Regions from separate parts of the Delftia sp. HK171 genome, predicted to be linked through region 1. Evidence: predicted binding sites of a transcription regulator. Region 1 holds the regulator's gene; each other region holds the start of a gene.
The links. Region 1 encodes FNR, which switches genes on or off when oxygen is low (the NO sensors DNR and NnrR bind a similar motif). Its sites were predicted from a motif close to TTGATNNNNATCAA; they were not measured.
Positions count from the first base shown of each region.

Region 1 (4,988 bases):
CGATTTCGTAAACATCTTCTGGTCGATCTATGTCACGGCGATCACGCTGGGCGGCATCATCGGCTGCCTGCTGCTGCTGTATCTCACCGCACGCAAGAAGGTGGTCCCCTCGGCCGACAACACCACGGGCCACGTCTGGGACGAGGACCTGCGCGAGCTGAACAACCCCATGCCCAAGTGGTGGATGTGGCTGTTCATCATCACCTCGGTGTTCGGCTTCGCCTACCTGGCGGCCTATCCGGGCCTGGGCTCGTTCGCGGGCAAGCTGGGCTGGACGCAGCTGGGCGCCTATGAAAACGAGATGGCCAAGGCCCGCGCGGACCTGGAGCCGCTGTACGCCAAGTTCACGAGCATGAGCACCGAAGACATGGCCAAGGACCCCCAGGCCATGGCCATCGGCGAGCGCCTGTTCATGAACAACTGCGCACAGTGCCACGGCTCGGACGCACGCGGCGGCAAGAGCTTCCCCAACCTGACCGATGGCGACTGGCTGCATGGCGGCACGCCCGAGAAGATCAGGGAAACCATCACGGGTGGCCGCATCGGCATCATGCCGCCCATGGCCGCTGCCGTCGGCACGCCCGACGATGTGCGCAACCTCTCGCACTATGTGCTGAGCCTGTCGGGCAGCCCGCACGACTCGCTCAAGGCCTCGCTGGGCAAGTCCAAGTTCACGGCCTGCGCTGCCTGCCACGGCATGGACGGCAAGGGCAACCAGGCCCTGGGCGCGCCCAACCTGACCGATGACATCTGGCTGCACGGCTGGGGCGAGGCCGCCATCACGGCCATGATCAACAACGGCAAGCACAACGAGATGCCTGCCCAGAAGGACAAGCTGACCGAGGCGCAGATCGCGGTGCTTGCTTCCTATGTCTGGGGCATGTCGCACAAAGACGGCGCAGTCCGTCAGTAAGCACAGGGGCGGCGCTGCGGCGCCGCCTTTTTGCGTTTTGAGTTTTCAGATATTTCAAAAAAACAAAGGAACCCACCATGAAGCCCGAGAGCGGGGATGACACCGGGAAGCCTCCCCGCAAAGTCATTCCGATCACGCCGGCCACGCCTGATCCGGGCGAGCTGGTGTCGATGTTCGAGTCGGAAAAGAAGGTCTACCCGCGCTCCATCAGCGGTGTCTTCGCTCGCTGGCGATGGGCCCTGGTGTTTCTCACCCAACTGGTTTTCTACGGCCTGCCCTGGCTGGAGTGGGGCCAGCGCCAGATGGTGCTGTTCGACCTCGGAACGCGGCGCTTCTATCTCTTCGGGCTGGTGCTGTACCCGCAGGACTTCATCTACCTGGCGGGCCTGCTGATCATCTCGGCGCTGGCATTGTTCCTGTTCACGGCCGTGGCCGGGCGCCTGTGGTGCGGCTTCTCGTGCCCGCAGACGGTCTATACCGAGATCTTCATGTGGGTGGAGCGCAAGGTCGAAGGCGACCGCAGCGCGCGCATGCGGCTGGACAAGAACGGCTGGACCTTCGAGAAGGCCTGGAAGAAGTCGCTCAAGCAGTTGCTGTGGATCGCCATTGCGCTGTGGACCGGCTTCACCTTCGTGGGCTACTTCGTGCCCATCCGCGAGCTGGGCGGCGAACTGCTGGCGCTGCAGGGCAGCTGGCAGATGTTCTGGGTGCTGTTCTACGGCTTTGCCACCTATGGCAACGCGGGCTACATGCGCGAGCAGGTCTGCAAGTACATGTGCCCCTATGCGCGCTTTCAGAGCGCCATGTTCGACCGGGACACCATGATCGTCAGCTACGACACGGGCCGGGGCGAGCCGCGTGCGCCGCGCACCAAGAAGGTGGACTACAAGGCCCAGGGCCTGGGCGACTGCATCGACTGCAAGATGTGCGTGCAGGTCTGCCCGGTGGGCATCGACATCCGCAACGGTCTGCAATACGAATGCATTGGCTGCGGCCTGTGCATAGACGCCTGCAATTCCATCATGGACAAGATGGAGTACCCGCGCGGCCTGATCCGCCTGACCACGCAGAACGCCATGGCCGGCCTGTGGCGGCGTGCCCAGGTGCTGCGCCGCATCTTCCGTCCGCGCGTGCTGATCTACTCGGCCGTGCTGATCGGCTTGAGCGTGGCCATGATCGTGAGCCTGGCGCTGCGCCAGTCGGTCAAGGTGGACGTGATCCGCGACCGCGCCTCGCTGTCGCGCATCGTGGCGGGCGGCAAGCTGGAGAATGTCTACCGCCTGCAGATCATGAATGCCACCGAGCAGGCCCAGCGCTATCGCATCAGCGCCCATGGCCTCGATGGGCTGGAGCTGGCGTCCGAGCAGGAAGTCGAGGTCGGCCCGGCCGAGACGCGCGGCATTGCGGCGCGACTGCAGATTCCCTACGGTTCGGCCGAGCCGGGCTCGCACACCGTATTCTTCGATATCGATGCCGTGCATTCAGGCGCGGGACGCGCGTCCGAAAAGGCCGTCTTCCTGGTGCCCCGGTGATGTTCCTGGCAGGCGCGGCACGGTCCGCGCCTGCCGCCTGAAAGAAAGAGGTTTCCCATGTCTTCCAGTCCCGCAGTTTCCGCGCCCGCGCAGGCTCCCTCGCACCCCGACGCCGGCAAGCCCTGGTGGAGGTTCGGCCATGTCTGGCTGGTGGTGGCCGGCCCGGCGGCCGTGGTGGTCGCTGCCGTGATCACGGCCATCATCGCCATCAATGGCGCCGATCCCGTGATCGACCCCGACTACTACCGCAACGGCATCACGATCAACGAGCGTGCCGATGGCGTGCGCGAAGTGCCCAAGAGCATGGCGCCCGCCGTCACCGGCCGCAACCATGCGGCTACGCCCGCGCACGATCACCCCACGGACCGCTGATCGCCGTGCACCCCTGCAAGAGGCCGCAGTCGCGGCCTTTTTGCATGGCGGATCGCATCTCCGGCATGCGCGACGGGTGAGGGTTTCCTACAGGCGTGCAGGGCGCTGCGGGGCTTGGCGCCATGCGTTGGCGCGGCGCACAATGAAGGCGACCCCTCGACAGCACAAGGAGATCGCTGATGTTGGCCCAACGCTGGATGTGGATTGCCTGGCCTGCCTTTCTGGCAGCCGCCGTGATGGAGATGCTGGTTTTTGCCTTTGTGGACCCGCTGGAGCTGCATTGGCTCGGCGACCTGGGCTGGTCGCGCCAGGGCATCTACACGCTGGCCTTCTTCGCCTTCTGGGGCGTGACCATGCTCTCCAGCCTGATGACCACCATGCTGGGCCGCTCGGCCCGCGATCTCAATGACGGCGTGGTCTCCGAGCCCGACCCGGACCTGGCCATGCAGGGGCTGGGGCGGGACTGAGCGAGAGCCCGCCGCAATGAACAAGGCCCGCTGTCGCGGGCCTTGTTCATTGGCGGATGAATGCTTGCCGCCCTTGCAGCCTCACTGGCACTGCTGGCTGTTGACGATGCGCTTGAGCGCCTCCGTGTCCAGGATGCGCAGATGGCGCTGGCGCACCTCAATGATGTTGTCGTCCGCGAACTTGGAGAAGGTGCGGCTCACCGTCTCCAGCTTCAGGCCCAGGTAGCTGCCGATTTCCTCGCGCGTCATGCGCAGCACCAGTTCGGACTTGGAAAAGCCCCGCGCATGCAGGCGCTGCACCAGGTTGAGCACGAAGGCGGCCAGGCGCTCTTCTGCGCGCATGCTGCCCAGCAGCAGCATCACGCCGTGCTCGCGCACGATCTCGCGGCTCATGACCTTGTGCACATGGTTTTGCAGGGCCGTGACCTCGCGCGACAGGTCTTCCAGCTTGTCGAAGGGCATGACGCAGACTTCGGCGTCTTCCAGCGCGACGGCATCGCAGGTGTGGTGGTCGTTGACGATGCCGTCCAGGCCGATGATCTCGCCGGCCATCTGAAAGCCTGTGACCTGGTCGCGTCCGTCCTCGGTGGCCACGCAGGTCTTGAAGAAGCCGGTGCGGATGGCGTACAGCGAGGTGAATGTCTCGCCGTTGCGAAACAGCAGGCCTCCGCGCTTGACCTTGCGGCGCGTGGCCACGATGTCGTCGATGCGCTGCATCTGCTCGGCATCCAGGCCCATGGGCATGCACAGTTCGCGCAGGTTGCAGTTGGAGCAGGAGGCTTTGATGGTCTGAAGGTTCATGGAGTGATAAACATCAGCGGCACACAGCGTGCCGGCGGTGACCTCGTGGATTGCGATGAGTTGGATCAAATTGTCGCAGCAGTCCCTCAAACAACTCTTGATATGAGTCAAGGACATGACCGATGTGCTGCGGCACAGTCGAGGTATTAGAGGAAAAAACCCATGACCGCTGTCACCCCAGAGCTGCTGCGTCGCTTTGACGTACCGGGGCCCCGATACACCTCGTTCCCTACCGCCGACCGCTTTGTCGAGGCCTTTGGTGCAGAGGACTATATCCTGGCGCTGCAACAACGCAAATCGAGTACCGCAGCGCGTGCCATGCCTTTGTCGCTGTATGTGCACGTGCCCTTTTGCGAGTCGCTTTGCTACTACTGCGCCTGCAACAAGATCGTGACGCGTCACCATGATCGCGCTGCCGTCTACCTGGACTACCTGGCGCGCGAGATGGCCTTGCACACGGCCCATTGCGGCAAGGGCCAGGCCGTCAGCCAGCTGCACCTGGGCGGCGGCACGCCCACCTTCTTCTCCGACGACGAGCTGCGCACGCTGATGGGCCTGTTGCGCGAGCATTTCAAGCTGGAGCCGGGTGGCGAGTACTCCATCGAGGTCGATCCGCGCACCGTCAGCGTCGAGCGCCTGGCCGTGCTCAAGGAGCTGGGCTTCAACCGCCTGAGCTTCGGCGTGCAGGACTTCGACGAGCAGGTGCAGATCGCGGTGCACCGCGTGCAGCCGGCCGAGCAGGTGTTCGAGCTGGTGGCGGCCGCGCGGCAGCTGGGCTTTGCCTCCATCAACGTGGACCTGATCTACGGCCTGCCCAAGCAGACGCCCGAATCCTTCGAGCGCACGCTGGCCCAGGTCAACGCGCTGCGGCCCGACCGCATCGCGCTCTATGCCTATGCCCAC
Region 1 is NZ_CP018101.1:2,849,161-2,854,148, forward strand. It holds gene ccoP (cytochrome-c oxidase, cbb3-type subunit III) at 1-913, shown strand, start outside; gene ccoG (cytochrome c oxidase accessory protein CcoG) at 991-2,445, shown strand; gene BO996_RS12965 (FixH family protein) at 2,503-2,817, shown strand; gene BO996_RS12970 (hypothetical protein) at 2,997-3,284, shown strand; gene fnr (fumarate/nitrate reduction transcriptional regulator Fnr) at 3,366-4,085, opposite strand; gene hemN (oxygen-independent coproporphyrinogen III oxidase) at 4,248-4,988, shown strand, end outside.

Region 2 (4,988 bases), 1.4 Mb from region 1:
GGCCTTGTTTTTGTCGTTGATGACGCGCAGGCTCAGATCGCCCTGCAGCTCCACGCGGTAGCTCTGCGGCCCGACCGTGACCGTCAGGCCCTGGCCCAGGCCGAAGTCCGGCGTCAGCTCGTCGAAGAGTTCGGGCACGCTCATCTTGCGGCGCGCAGCGGCAGCGCGCAGGGCGATGCGCGCCGTGCGCTGCACCTGGTCCTTGAGCGAGCGCGACTCGGAGATCTCCTGCACGCGCAGCAGAGCGTAGAGGCTGTCCACCTCGCCCAGATGCTCCACGGCGGCGGCCGCGCGCTGCAGGCGCGGGCGGTTCCAGGCCTGGACGGCGGACACCAGCGCATCGACCACGCGGTCATCGGCATGGCCGGGCAGCAGCCTGAGCGCCCAGCGCTGCTTGGGTTCGCCCTCGGAAGCAATCCATTGCTGCACCAGGGCCAGCGCCAGGCGGGCACGGTTGTCGGCCGGAATGCGCGCCAGCAGCTCGCCGGCCAGCGGCGGCAGGCCGCCTTCGGCAATGGCGGATACGTGCAGCAGCACGCGGGCCGCGTGTTCGGACAGCGGCGCGCACAGCGCCAGCAGCTCGGGCGTATCGAAGGGCTTGATGGCCGCGCTCAGGCGCTTGATGGAGGCGAGCTGGGCTTCCAGATCCACGCCGCCAGCGGCAGACGCTGGCGATGCGGCATCTGCCTGGCTTTCATCCGATGTCGAGGCGCCCTGCCCTGTCAGGCCCAACTGCTGCAGCCGCTGCTGCACGCTGCTGGCCGAGGCCGCATCCAGCTTGCCGCCGGCCAGCAACTGCGCCAGCAAGGGACCGACAGCGGGGTCGGGGTGGGCCAGCAGCACGTCGCGGCAGGTCAGCAGCAGGTTCTTGGGCGGCTTGTTCAGCCAGCCGGCATCCACCAAGCTGGCCAGCGGAATATGGGCGGCCAGACCGGTCATGGCGGCGCGCAGGCCCTTGGCGCTGCTGCCGGTGATGATGGCGGTCAGCGCAGGCAGCGCGGCCTTCAGGCTGGCGGTGTCGAGCACGGGCAGCACATTGACCAGGTCCTTGACAGGCACCTCGGCCAGATCGGCCGGGCGGCGGGTCACCAGCTCGCGGATCACGCTGCGGTAGCGGCGCAGCTCGTCCTCGCGGTCGCAGCGCTGGGCCATGGCGGGCAGCAGCAGGGACAGCAAGGCGGCATCGTCCTGCTTCATGACATGCATGGCCAGCGCCAGGCTGATCTGGTAGCGGCCGTTCTCACGCAGCTGCTTGGCAAAGGGCGCGGGATCCTCGGCCACGAGGCGGTCCAGCAATTGCAATGCGCTCGTCCGCTCGGCGCGCTGGGAGTAGGTCAATTGGCTGAGCAGCAGCGCGGCCAGTTCCTCTCGCCGGGGCGCGCCGGCACTGGCCCAGCGCTGCCCGATCAGGTCGGGATCATCTATGTAGGATTTGTCGAAGAGCTGGGGATGCTCGGCAAAGAAAGGCAGCCAGTCCTTCCAGCCCTGGCCCTTGGGCTGCCTGGGCTGGCGCTCGTTGCGGTAGTGGTCCAGCACATCGTCGAACAGCTTGCCGCCCACGGCGGCATAGCGCAGCAGGTCGGCATCGTTCAGCTGGGCGACCAGGGGCTTCCAGGCCGCGTGGTACTCATGGCTGCGGCGGAACCCGGCCTCCTCGCGCAGCGCCAGCGCCCAGTCCAGCGTGGACGTCACCTCGTCATAGGGCATGCCGGGATAGCTGAGCCAGGGCAGCAGGCTGCCGAGCACCAAGCCTATGCCCTTGTACACAGGCAGGTCGGCGCTGCGGGCGTGGGCCAGCCATTGCTCGGCCAGCACGCGCACTTCGGCAGCCACATGGGCATTGGTCAGCTCCTCGCTGCGGCCCGACAGCACATGGCCGCGCGGCACGGTGAGCCGCGCAAAGGCCAGCCAGCGATCGCCGTCACGCGACCAGGGTGCGTCGCTGCCGCTCAGATGCCCCAGGATGTTGAGACAACGCTCCTCGCAGCCGCGCAGGAAGGTGCGTGCCTCGTCGGCCCGCCCGTCATGCAGGCGGGCGTCGAGTTCGGCGGCAAAGGCCTCGTCGCTGAGGCTTTCATGCAGCCGGTCATAGAGATCGCTCAGGGAAGCCGCGTGAAGATCGGTAGTGCTCATGGGGATGAGGAGATGAACAATGTGGGAAGCCGCAAACCAGGGCCTGCCGGGATGGAGACGGGGTGGAGCCTGCACCGGACGGAAGCAAAAGTTCTTGATCCATCCGGACAGTCCCTCGGAAAACTCACAGATTCATGCCCTGCGTATGTCGTCAGCTTTGGAAAAATCTGTAGCGCCATCCGCAACGGCCACGCCATTGTTCCCCGACACGCACGCGGTGCGGGCGCCGATCTTGTCAGGTCGCGGGCACCGCCACTTGACAGGCTGTCAAGCTGGCGACTGCCACCGCTGCGGGCCATGGACTGTACTGGGGACTTTTCGCCCAGGCGTACTGCCCGGCCCTGCCATGCCGCCGATACCATGGACCGCGACATGACCCCAGAGACACCCCATGCCCCTGTCCCAGACGCACAAGCTCTTTGACGACAACGCCTACCTGGACCGCTGCGAAGCCACCGTGACGGCCGTCAGCCCCGAAGGCATCGAGCTCGATGCCACGGTCTGCTATGCCCGCAGCGGCGGCCAGGCCGGCGACACCGGCACGCTGACCCTGGCCGATGGCCGCAGCCTGGCCCTGATCGACACCGTCTATGCCGATGACCGGCAGCGCATCCTGCATGTGCTGCAGACCGATGCCCCGCCCCAGGTGGGTGAACGTGTCCAGGTGGTGATCGACTGGGACAGGCGCCACCGGCTGATGCGCCTGCACACCTGCCTGCACCTGCTGGGCGTGCTGGTGCCTGTGCCCGTGACGGGCTGCAGCATCTCGCCCGACTCGGCGCGCCTGGATTTCGACCTGCCCGAGTCCACGCTGGACAAGACCGAGCTGACAGAGCGCCTCAACGCCCTGATCACCGCCAGCCATGCCGTGAACGTGGACCGCATCACGCCCGAGCAACTGGCTGCACAGCCCGACCTGGTGCGCACCGCAGGCGCCGCGCCCCCAGGCGGCACCTCCACGATCCGCATCATCGACATCCCCGGCCTGGACCGCCAGCCCTGCGGCGGCACGCATGTGCGCAGCACGGCCGAGATAGGCACGGTGGCCGTTACCAAGATCGAGAAGAAAAGCCGCACCAACCGGCGCGTGGTGGTGCAGTTCGCCTGACACCCCCCAGACCTGTTGATGCCAGACCTGTTGATGCCAGACCTGTCGATGCCAGGCCTCAGGACATCCAGGACCTGGGCGCCACGGGCCCGCTCGCCTCAGGGGGCCCATCGCCTCCCTGGGCCAGCCCCTCGCCCTGGCTACCGGACTTTCGCACCAGTTGCAGGATCTGGTCGAGCTGGTCATGCTCGACGGCGATCGAGTGCAATCTGAACAGCACATAGGGAATGAGGACGCTGGCGCAGGCCATGGCCGCCAGCGCCGCCTGTTGATGGGAGCCGTCGACGAAGAACGCCGTCAGCAGAAAGATGGCGCCGATGATCGAGCCTATGAAAACAAGCAATCTCATACATTCCCTCTATTTTCCGCAATCGTACCCAAATGTGACTGACGTGAGTAGAGGCATGCGAGCTGTGGGGTTGCCCGTCGCCAAAAGACCACGGGCAGCAAAACCGTTTTCCTGCGGCAGCCCGAATGCATGCCCTGCATGCGCAACGCCATACCGCATGCTCCAAGCGCAAGTCTTCGAACTCTTTTGACTTGATTCAAATCAACCTGCCGCCCCCGATCCTGTCTATGCTTGGGGCAGCCATACAAGGCATCCATGGCGACAGACCGCCTGCCGGTCCATGGCCCTCGGATGCCAGCCACCTCACCCGCTTTTCAAGGAGAAAACAATGGCAAAGCAATGGAAGCCCGTCCTCTTGGCCCTCGCAATGACTGCCGTCGCCGCGCCTGTGCTGGCCGCCGACTGCGCCGTCGAGATCGAAGGCAACGACGCCATGCAATTCAACAAGCCCACCATCAGCGTGCCCGCCAGCTGCAAGCAGTTCACGGTCAAGCTCAAGCATGTGGGCAAGCTGCCCAAGACGGCCATGGGCCACAACTGGGTGCTGAGCAAGACGGCCGACCTGCAGCCCGTGGCCAATGACGGCATCGCCGCTGGTGCGGCCAAGGACTTCGTGAAGGAAAAGGATGCCCGCGTGATCGCCCACACCAAGGTGATCGGCGGCGGCGAGAGCGATTCCGTCACCTTCTCCACCGCTGCCCTGAAGGCCGGCGAGGCCTACAGCTACTTTTGCTCCTTCCCCGGCCACTCCGCGCTGATGAAGGGCACGCTGACGCTGGCCAAGTAAGCCGGCGATCTGCCTTGGCGCGGGGCCTTGTGCCCCGCGTTCTACCCGGCGGCACTTCGGTGCCGCTTTTCATTTGCGGGGCCAGGCAAGCCGCACTTGCCTGGCCTGCCGATCCCCTCCGCTCTGCGTGGCCTCTCAGTGCCTGCTGGTGGTCCTGCCGTGCGGGCGGCCCTGCATTTCCACGCAACCCTTTTGCATCAGGCGCAGCAGCAGCTGGGTCCAGCTGGCGTCGGCCCATTTGGCACTTTCCAGCACCAGGGAGCGCGCGGCCTGCAGGCCGTCGCCGGGCTGCAGCTCCACGCGGAAACTGCCGCGTTCGCGCTGGGCCGTGACGGCCACCACGCTGCCCAGCAGGGCGATGTCATGCGAAGGCCTGGGGCCCTGCGGGCCGTCCAGGTCCACGCGCAGCACGCAGCCGGGGCGCAGTTCGTAGGTCCAGCGGTGGTCGGCATGGCCGGCCGCGCCCATGGCGTTCATTTCGGCAAGCCGCTGCTCCTGGGTCATGTCGTAGGGGCTGATGATGGGCGCCTGCTGCTGCGGGTAGCCCTGCACGCCGTCCAGGCAGGCGGCCATGAAGACCACAGCGCCTGCGCATGCCAGCAGTTTCCATG
Region 2 is NZ_CP018101.1:4,242,071-4,247,058, forward strand. It holds gene BO996_RS19110 (DUF4132 domain-containing protein) at 1-2,133, opposite strand, end outside; gene BO996_RS19115 (alanyl-tRNA editing protein) at 2,525-3,241, shown strand; gene BO996_RS19120 (hypothetical protein) at 3,300-3,590, opposite strand; gene azu (azurin) at 3,919-4,377, shown strand; gene BO996_RS19130 (hypothetical protein) at 4,513-4,988, opposite strand, start outside.
Region 2: a site for FNR is predicted at 3,782-3,795, ahead of azu (azurin). Genes of this name have one in related genera too.

Region 3 (4,988 bases), 950 kb from region 1:
CGGTCCTTCTGGCGAGGACTCGGGGCGGGGTAGGGCTGCCGGCAAAGGTGCGGCGGGGTTCAGGCGAGGTTCAGCCGGCGTCAGGCTGGGCCAGGGGCGCGGCCTGCGCAAAGGCGGGCAGGGCGGCGCAGGCCCTGTCCACAGCGCTGATCAGCGGCCAGCGGTCCAGGTCCACGCCAAAGCGGCGTGCGCTTTCGACCTGGGGCACCAGGTAGACATCGGCCAGCGTGGGTGCGTGGCCGAAGCAGAAGTCGCCGCGCTGCGTGTCGCGTGCCAGCAGGGCCTCGATGGCATCGAAGCCGTCGGCAATCCAGGTGGCGCACCAGGCGTTGATGGCGGCCTCGTCCGCACCGAACTGGCGACGCAGGGTCTGCAGGATGCGGCGGTTGTTGATGGGATGCACGTCGCAGCCCACGATGGCGGCCAGCGCGCGCACCTGGGCGCGGTCCTCGTGGTCGGCGGGCAGCAGCGGCGGCTCGGGGTGGCGCTCCTCCAGCCATTCGATGATGGCCGGCGACTGGATCAGCGTGCGGCCATCGTCCAGCGTCAGCGCCGGCACCAGGCCCTGCGGGTTGACCTGCTTGAACGGCGCCTGGGCCTGCTCGTCCACGCGCAGGTCAACGGGAAAGTAGTCAGGGCGCAGGCCTTTGAGGTTGAGCGCGATGCGCAGGCGGTGCGAGGTGCCGCTGCGGAAAAAGCTGTAGAGCTTCATGGTGGTGGTCTCCCCGGTCTTATTCGGGCTGGCCCACGGTGAGCGCGATCTCGCCCACGCCCTGCACATGGCCGGTGATGCGGTCGCCCGGCAGCACGGCGCCCACGCCTTCGGGCGTGCCCGTGTAGATGAGGTCGCCGGGCTGCAGGTGATAGAACAGCGAGAGGTCGGCAATGATTTCGCGGATGTTCCAGATCAGCTTGTCCACGTCGGACTGCTGCTTTGTCTCGCCATTGACGGCCAGTGCAATGGCGCCGGATTCGATCACCTGGCCCGGCATGGGCACGATCTCGCTGGCCACCGAGGACTGCTCCACATCCTTGCCCAGGTCCCAGGGCCGGCCCTTGTCGCGCGCCACCAGCTGAAGGTCGCGGCGCGTCATGTCCAGGCCGCAGGCGTAGCCGTAGATGTGTTCATGCGCCTGGTCCGCCGCAATGCGAAAGCCCGCCTTGCCGATGGCCACCACCAGTTCCATCTCGAAGTGGTAGTTGTTCGTCTCGGGCGGGTAGGCCACGGTGGCACCCGATTCGGTCAGGGTGGAGGGCGCCTTGGTGAAATAGAAGGGGCGCTCCACGCTCTTGTCCACCGGGCGGCCCATCTCGACGGCATGGGCGTGGTAATTGCGGCCCACGAAGAACAGGCGGTTCACGGGCAGGCGCTGCGTGCTGCCGCGCACGGGCAGGGATTGGACGGGGGGCGGGGTCCAGAGGTATTGGGGGGCGGTCATGGTATTGGCGATGGGGGAGTAAAGAGACATCGGAGGATTCAAGGCCGGACTTCGTAGAGGCCCAGCTTTCGGTGCAAAGGAGCCTCGTCGGCCAGGAAGAGGAAGGCGGGCTCGCTGGCGCTGGCATTGGTCAGCGTGGCGGGCGCCCAGCCGGGCACGCAGCAGGTGTCGGCCGGGGCCAGGTCGAAATGGCGGTCCACGGCGGCCACGCTGGCGCCGCCCTCGATGACATGGAACACGCAGGCCGGCGAGCGGGCGGGCAGCTGCAGCGTCTGGCCCGGGCGCAGCATCAGCGCGTAGAAGCCCAGGATGTTTTCGCAGTCGGCCCCGGTTTCGGGGTTGGTGTAGGCCAGCTGCACGCAGTCCAGGTCCGGCCGGTCGGCGGCCAGCTCCAGCAGGGCGGCGCGCGCGTCCTTCCAGGGGTAGCGCAGCATGGGGTAGGCCTTGGCGTTGCGGGCGAACACCTGCGTGGGTGCCAGGCCGCCGCGCGCATACGCCCGGTCGCCACGGCCGGGCAGGGCGGGCTGGCGCGGGCCGTCCACGTGGTAGGTGACTTCCAGGTAGTAGGCCAGGGGCAGGTCCAGCACATCGAGCCAGACCACGGGCTCGTCGCCGTCGTGGCCATGCTCGTGCCACAGGCCCGTGGGCGTGAGGATGAGGTCGCCGCGCTCCATGGGGCATTTCTCGCCGTCGACCAGGCTCCATGCGCCCTGGCCCTCCACCACCATGCGCACGGCATTGGGCGTGTGGCGGTGCGAGGGCGCCCACTCGCCGGGCAGCAGCAGCTGCATGCCCAGGTAGATGGAGGAGCTGGCCTGCATCTTCTCCAGCCCATGGCCGGGATTGGCCAGCACCAGCACGCGGCGCTCGGCCTTTTCGATGGGCGTCAGCTCGCCCGCCTGCATCAGCAGCGGTCGGATGGACTGGTAGGGCCAGGCAATGGGCTGGGTGCGCGGGCGCGGCGTGTGCGGCGGCATCACGTTGCGCAGGCTGGGCCACAGCGGCACCAGGTTGTTGCGCGTGAGTTCGTCGCGGTAGTCCTGGGGCAGGTCTTCCAGGCGGCCAAGTTCTTGCATGGCGGTCTCCTTGTGTTCAGTCTTCGGCGAGGCAGGTTTCGGCCTTCCAGCCGTACAGCCATTCCATGGCGTCGTAGAAACGCTGGGGCGTGCGGCCCTTCCAGAGGTCGTTGCGCACCAGGCGCTCCACGCCGCTGGCGTGGAAGATGCGGCCCATCTCGCGCGCGGACAGCACCACGCGCGCCGTGCGGGCAATGCGCGAGCGCTCGTACAGCCGCAGCGCCCGCGGCCAGTCGTTGCCGCAGCGCTTGAGCGCCTGGCCCAGCGTCACGGCGTCTTCCAGCGCCATGCAGGCGCCCTGGGCGATGTATTGCAGCGTGGGGTGTGCGGCATCGCCCAGCAGCGTGGCGCGGCCGAAGCTCCACTGGCCAATGGGCTCGCGGTCGGCCGTGGCCCAGCGCTTCCAGCTTTTGGGCAGGTCTATGAGCTGGCGCGCGCGCGGGCAGCAGTCGCTGTAGTAGCTTTGCACCTCTTGGCGGCTGCCTTCGCGCACGCCCCATTCCTCCTGCTTGCGGCTGTGGAAGGTGACGACCACGTTGTACTGCTCGCCGCCGCGCAGCGGGTAGTGCACCAGGTGGTAGTTGGGGCCGACCCAGATGCTGGCCGCGTTCCAGCGCATGTCCTCGGGGAAGTCGTTCTTCTCCACCACGGCGCGGTACACCACGTGGCCGGAGACACGCGCCGCATCGCCCACGTACTGCTGGCGCACCACGGACTTCACGCCATCGGCGCCGATCAGCGCCTGGCCCACATGGACCTGGCCGTGCTGGTCGCGCACGGTGACGGTGTCGCCCTCCTGCTGCACGGCTTCGATGCGGGTGCCTGTCAGCGTCTCGATATGGCCGTGGGCGCGTGCGCCTTCAAGCAGCGAGGTGTGGATGTCGGCGCGGTGGATCACCGCATACGGGTTGCCGAAGCGGGCGCGAAACGCCTCGCCCGTGGGAATGCGGCCGACCAGCCTTTCATCGAGCGCGTCGTGCATCACCATCTCGTCGGTATAGACCGCGCGGCCACGGGCCAGCTCGCCAATGCCCAGCGCGTCGAAGGCCGCGAATGCGTTGGGCCCCAGCTGTATGCCGGCGCCGATCTCGCCCAGCTGGGGCGCCTGCTCCAGCACCTTGACGGCGAATCCCTGGCGCGCCAGGGCCAGCGCGGCCGCCACGCCGCCAATGCCGCCGCCTGCCACAAGAACGGGCAGCGCCCGGGAAGAAATGCTGGTGCTCATGGATGTCCTGTGCTTCGTGGTGCGTGTCGCCAGCCTGCGGGTCAGCTGCGTCGCGAGTAATTAAACAGTATGCTGACGATAAGTGTAGTGTTGATTTGCATCAGGCCAGCCTGGGGTTTCCCTGGATGCAGGCAAAACGACGGCGGACAGCGTGTCCGGGTGAATCACCTGTCTGCCAGCCAAGGCCAACGGAGGGTGCGGTTCATGCGAACATCTGCGCTTGCCCGCAGGGACACGGAAAAGAGCGCAATGGCCATGGACTACCAACCCGCAGAACTAGAAAACTACCCCGGCTATCACATCCGCCGCCTGCAGCAGATCGCGGTAGCCGTCTTCATGGAGGAGACCCAGGAATTCGGCGTGACCCCCGTGCAGTACGCGGCGCTGTCTGCCGTGCTGCGCCAGCCCGGCGTGGACCAGCGCACGCTGGCGCGGATGATCGGCTTCGATACCTCGACCATTGGCAGCGTCATCGACCGGCTGGAGGCGCGCGGCCTCATGGTGCGCAACACCAGCCCGGCCGACCGGCGCGTGCGCCTGCTGTCGGTCACCGCAGAAGGCGCTGCGCTGCTGGCCGCTGCCGAGCCCTCGGTGCTGCGGGCCCAGCAGCGCATGCTGGAGCCGCTGCCGCAGGAGCAGCGGGGCCTGTTCATGGACATGATGGCCGTCCTGGTGCGGCAAAACGACGACCTGGCGCGTGCGCCCAGCACGCTGGCCGCGCGCCGCGCCGCTGCCGACTGAGGCGGCCTCGACCCATGGACTGGGACCATCTGAGATTCTTTGGCGAACTGGCGCGCAGCGGCAGCATGGCCGCCGCCGCGCGGCAACTGGGCGTGGAGCACACCACGGTGTCGCGCCGCATCCAGGCCCTGGAAAAGCAGCTGGGGGCCGTGCTCTTCGAGCGCGAAGCGGGCCAATGGCGGCCCACGGAGGCCGGCCGCCAGCTGCTGGGCGTGGCAGACGCCATGCAGCGCGCCGCCGCCGGGCTGGAGCGCATGCCGCTGGCGGCCGAATCCGCCAGCCAGGGTCCGTCCGGCCTGGTGCGCGTGGGCGCCACAGAGGGCTTCGGCACCCAGCTGCTGGCCCCGCAGCTGGCCGCGCTGACGCAGCGCCATCCGCTGCTGAGCATCGACCTGCTGGCCCTGCCGCGCCTGCTGCACCTGTCGCGGCGCGAGGCCGACATCGTCATCTCGCTGGAGCGCCCCACGCGCGGCTCGGCCGTGGTCACCAAGCTCACCGACTACCGGC
Region 3 is NZ_CP018101.1:3,795,793-3,800,780, forward strand. It holds gene maiA (maleylacetoacetate isomerase) at 71-712, opposite strand; gene BO996_RS17090 (fumarylacetoacetate hydrolase family protein) at 732-1,439, opposite strand; gene BO996_RS17095 (cupin domain-containing protein) at 1,478-2,515, opposite strand; gene BO996_RS17100 (3-hydroxybenzoate 6-monooxygenase) at 2,532-3,740, opposite strand; gene BO996_RS17105 (MarR family winged helix-turn-helix transcriptional regulator) at 3,945-4,481, shown strand; gene BO996_RS17110 (LysR family transcriptional regulator) at 4,496-4,988, shown strand, end outside.
Region 3: a site for FNR is predicted at 3,831-3,844, ahead of BO996_RS17100 (3-hydroxybenzoate 6-monooxygenase). Genes of this name have one in related genera too.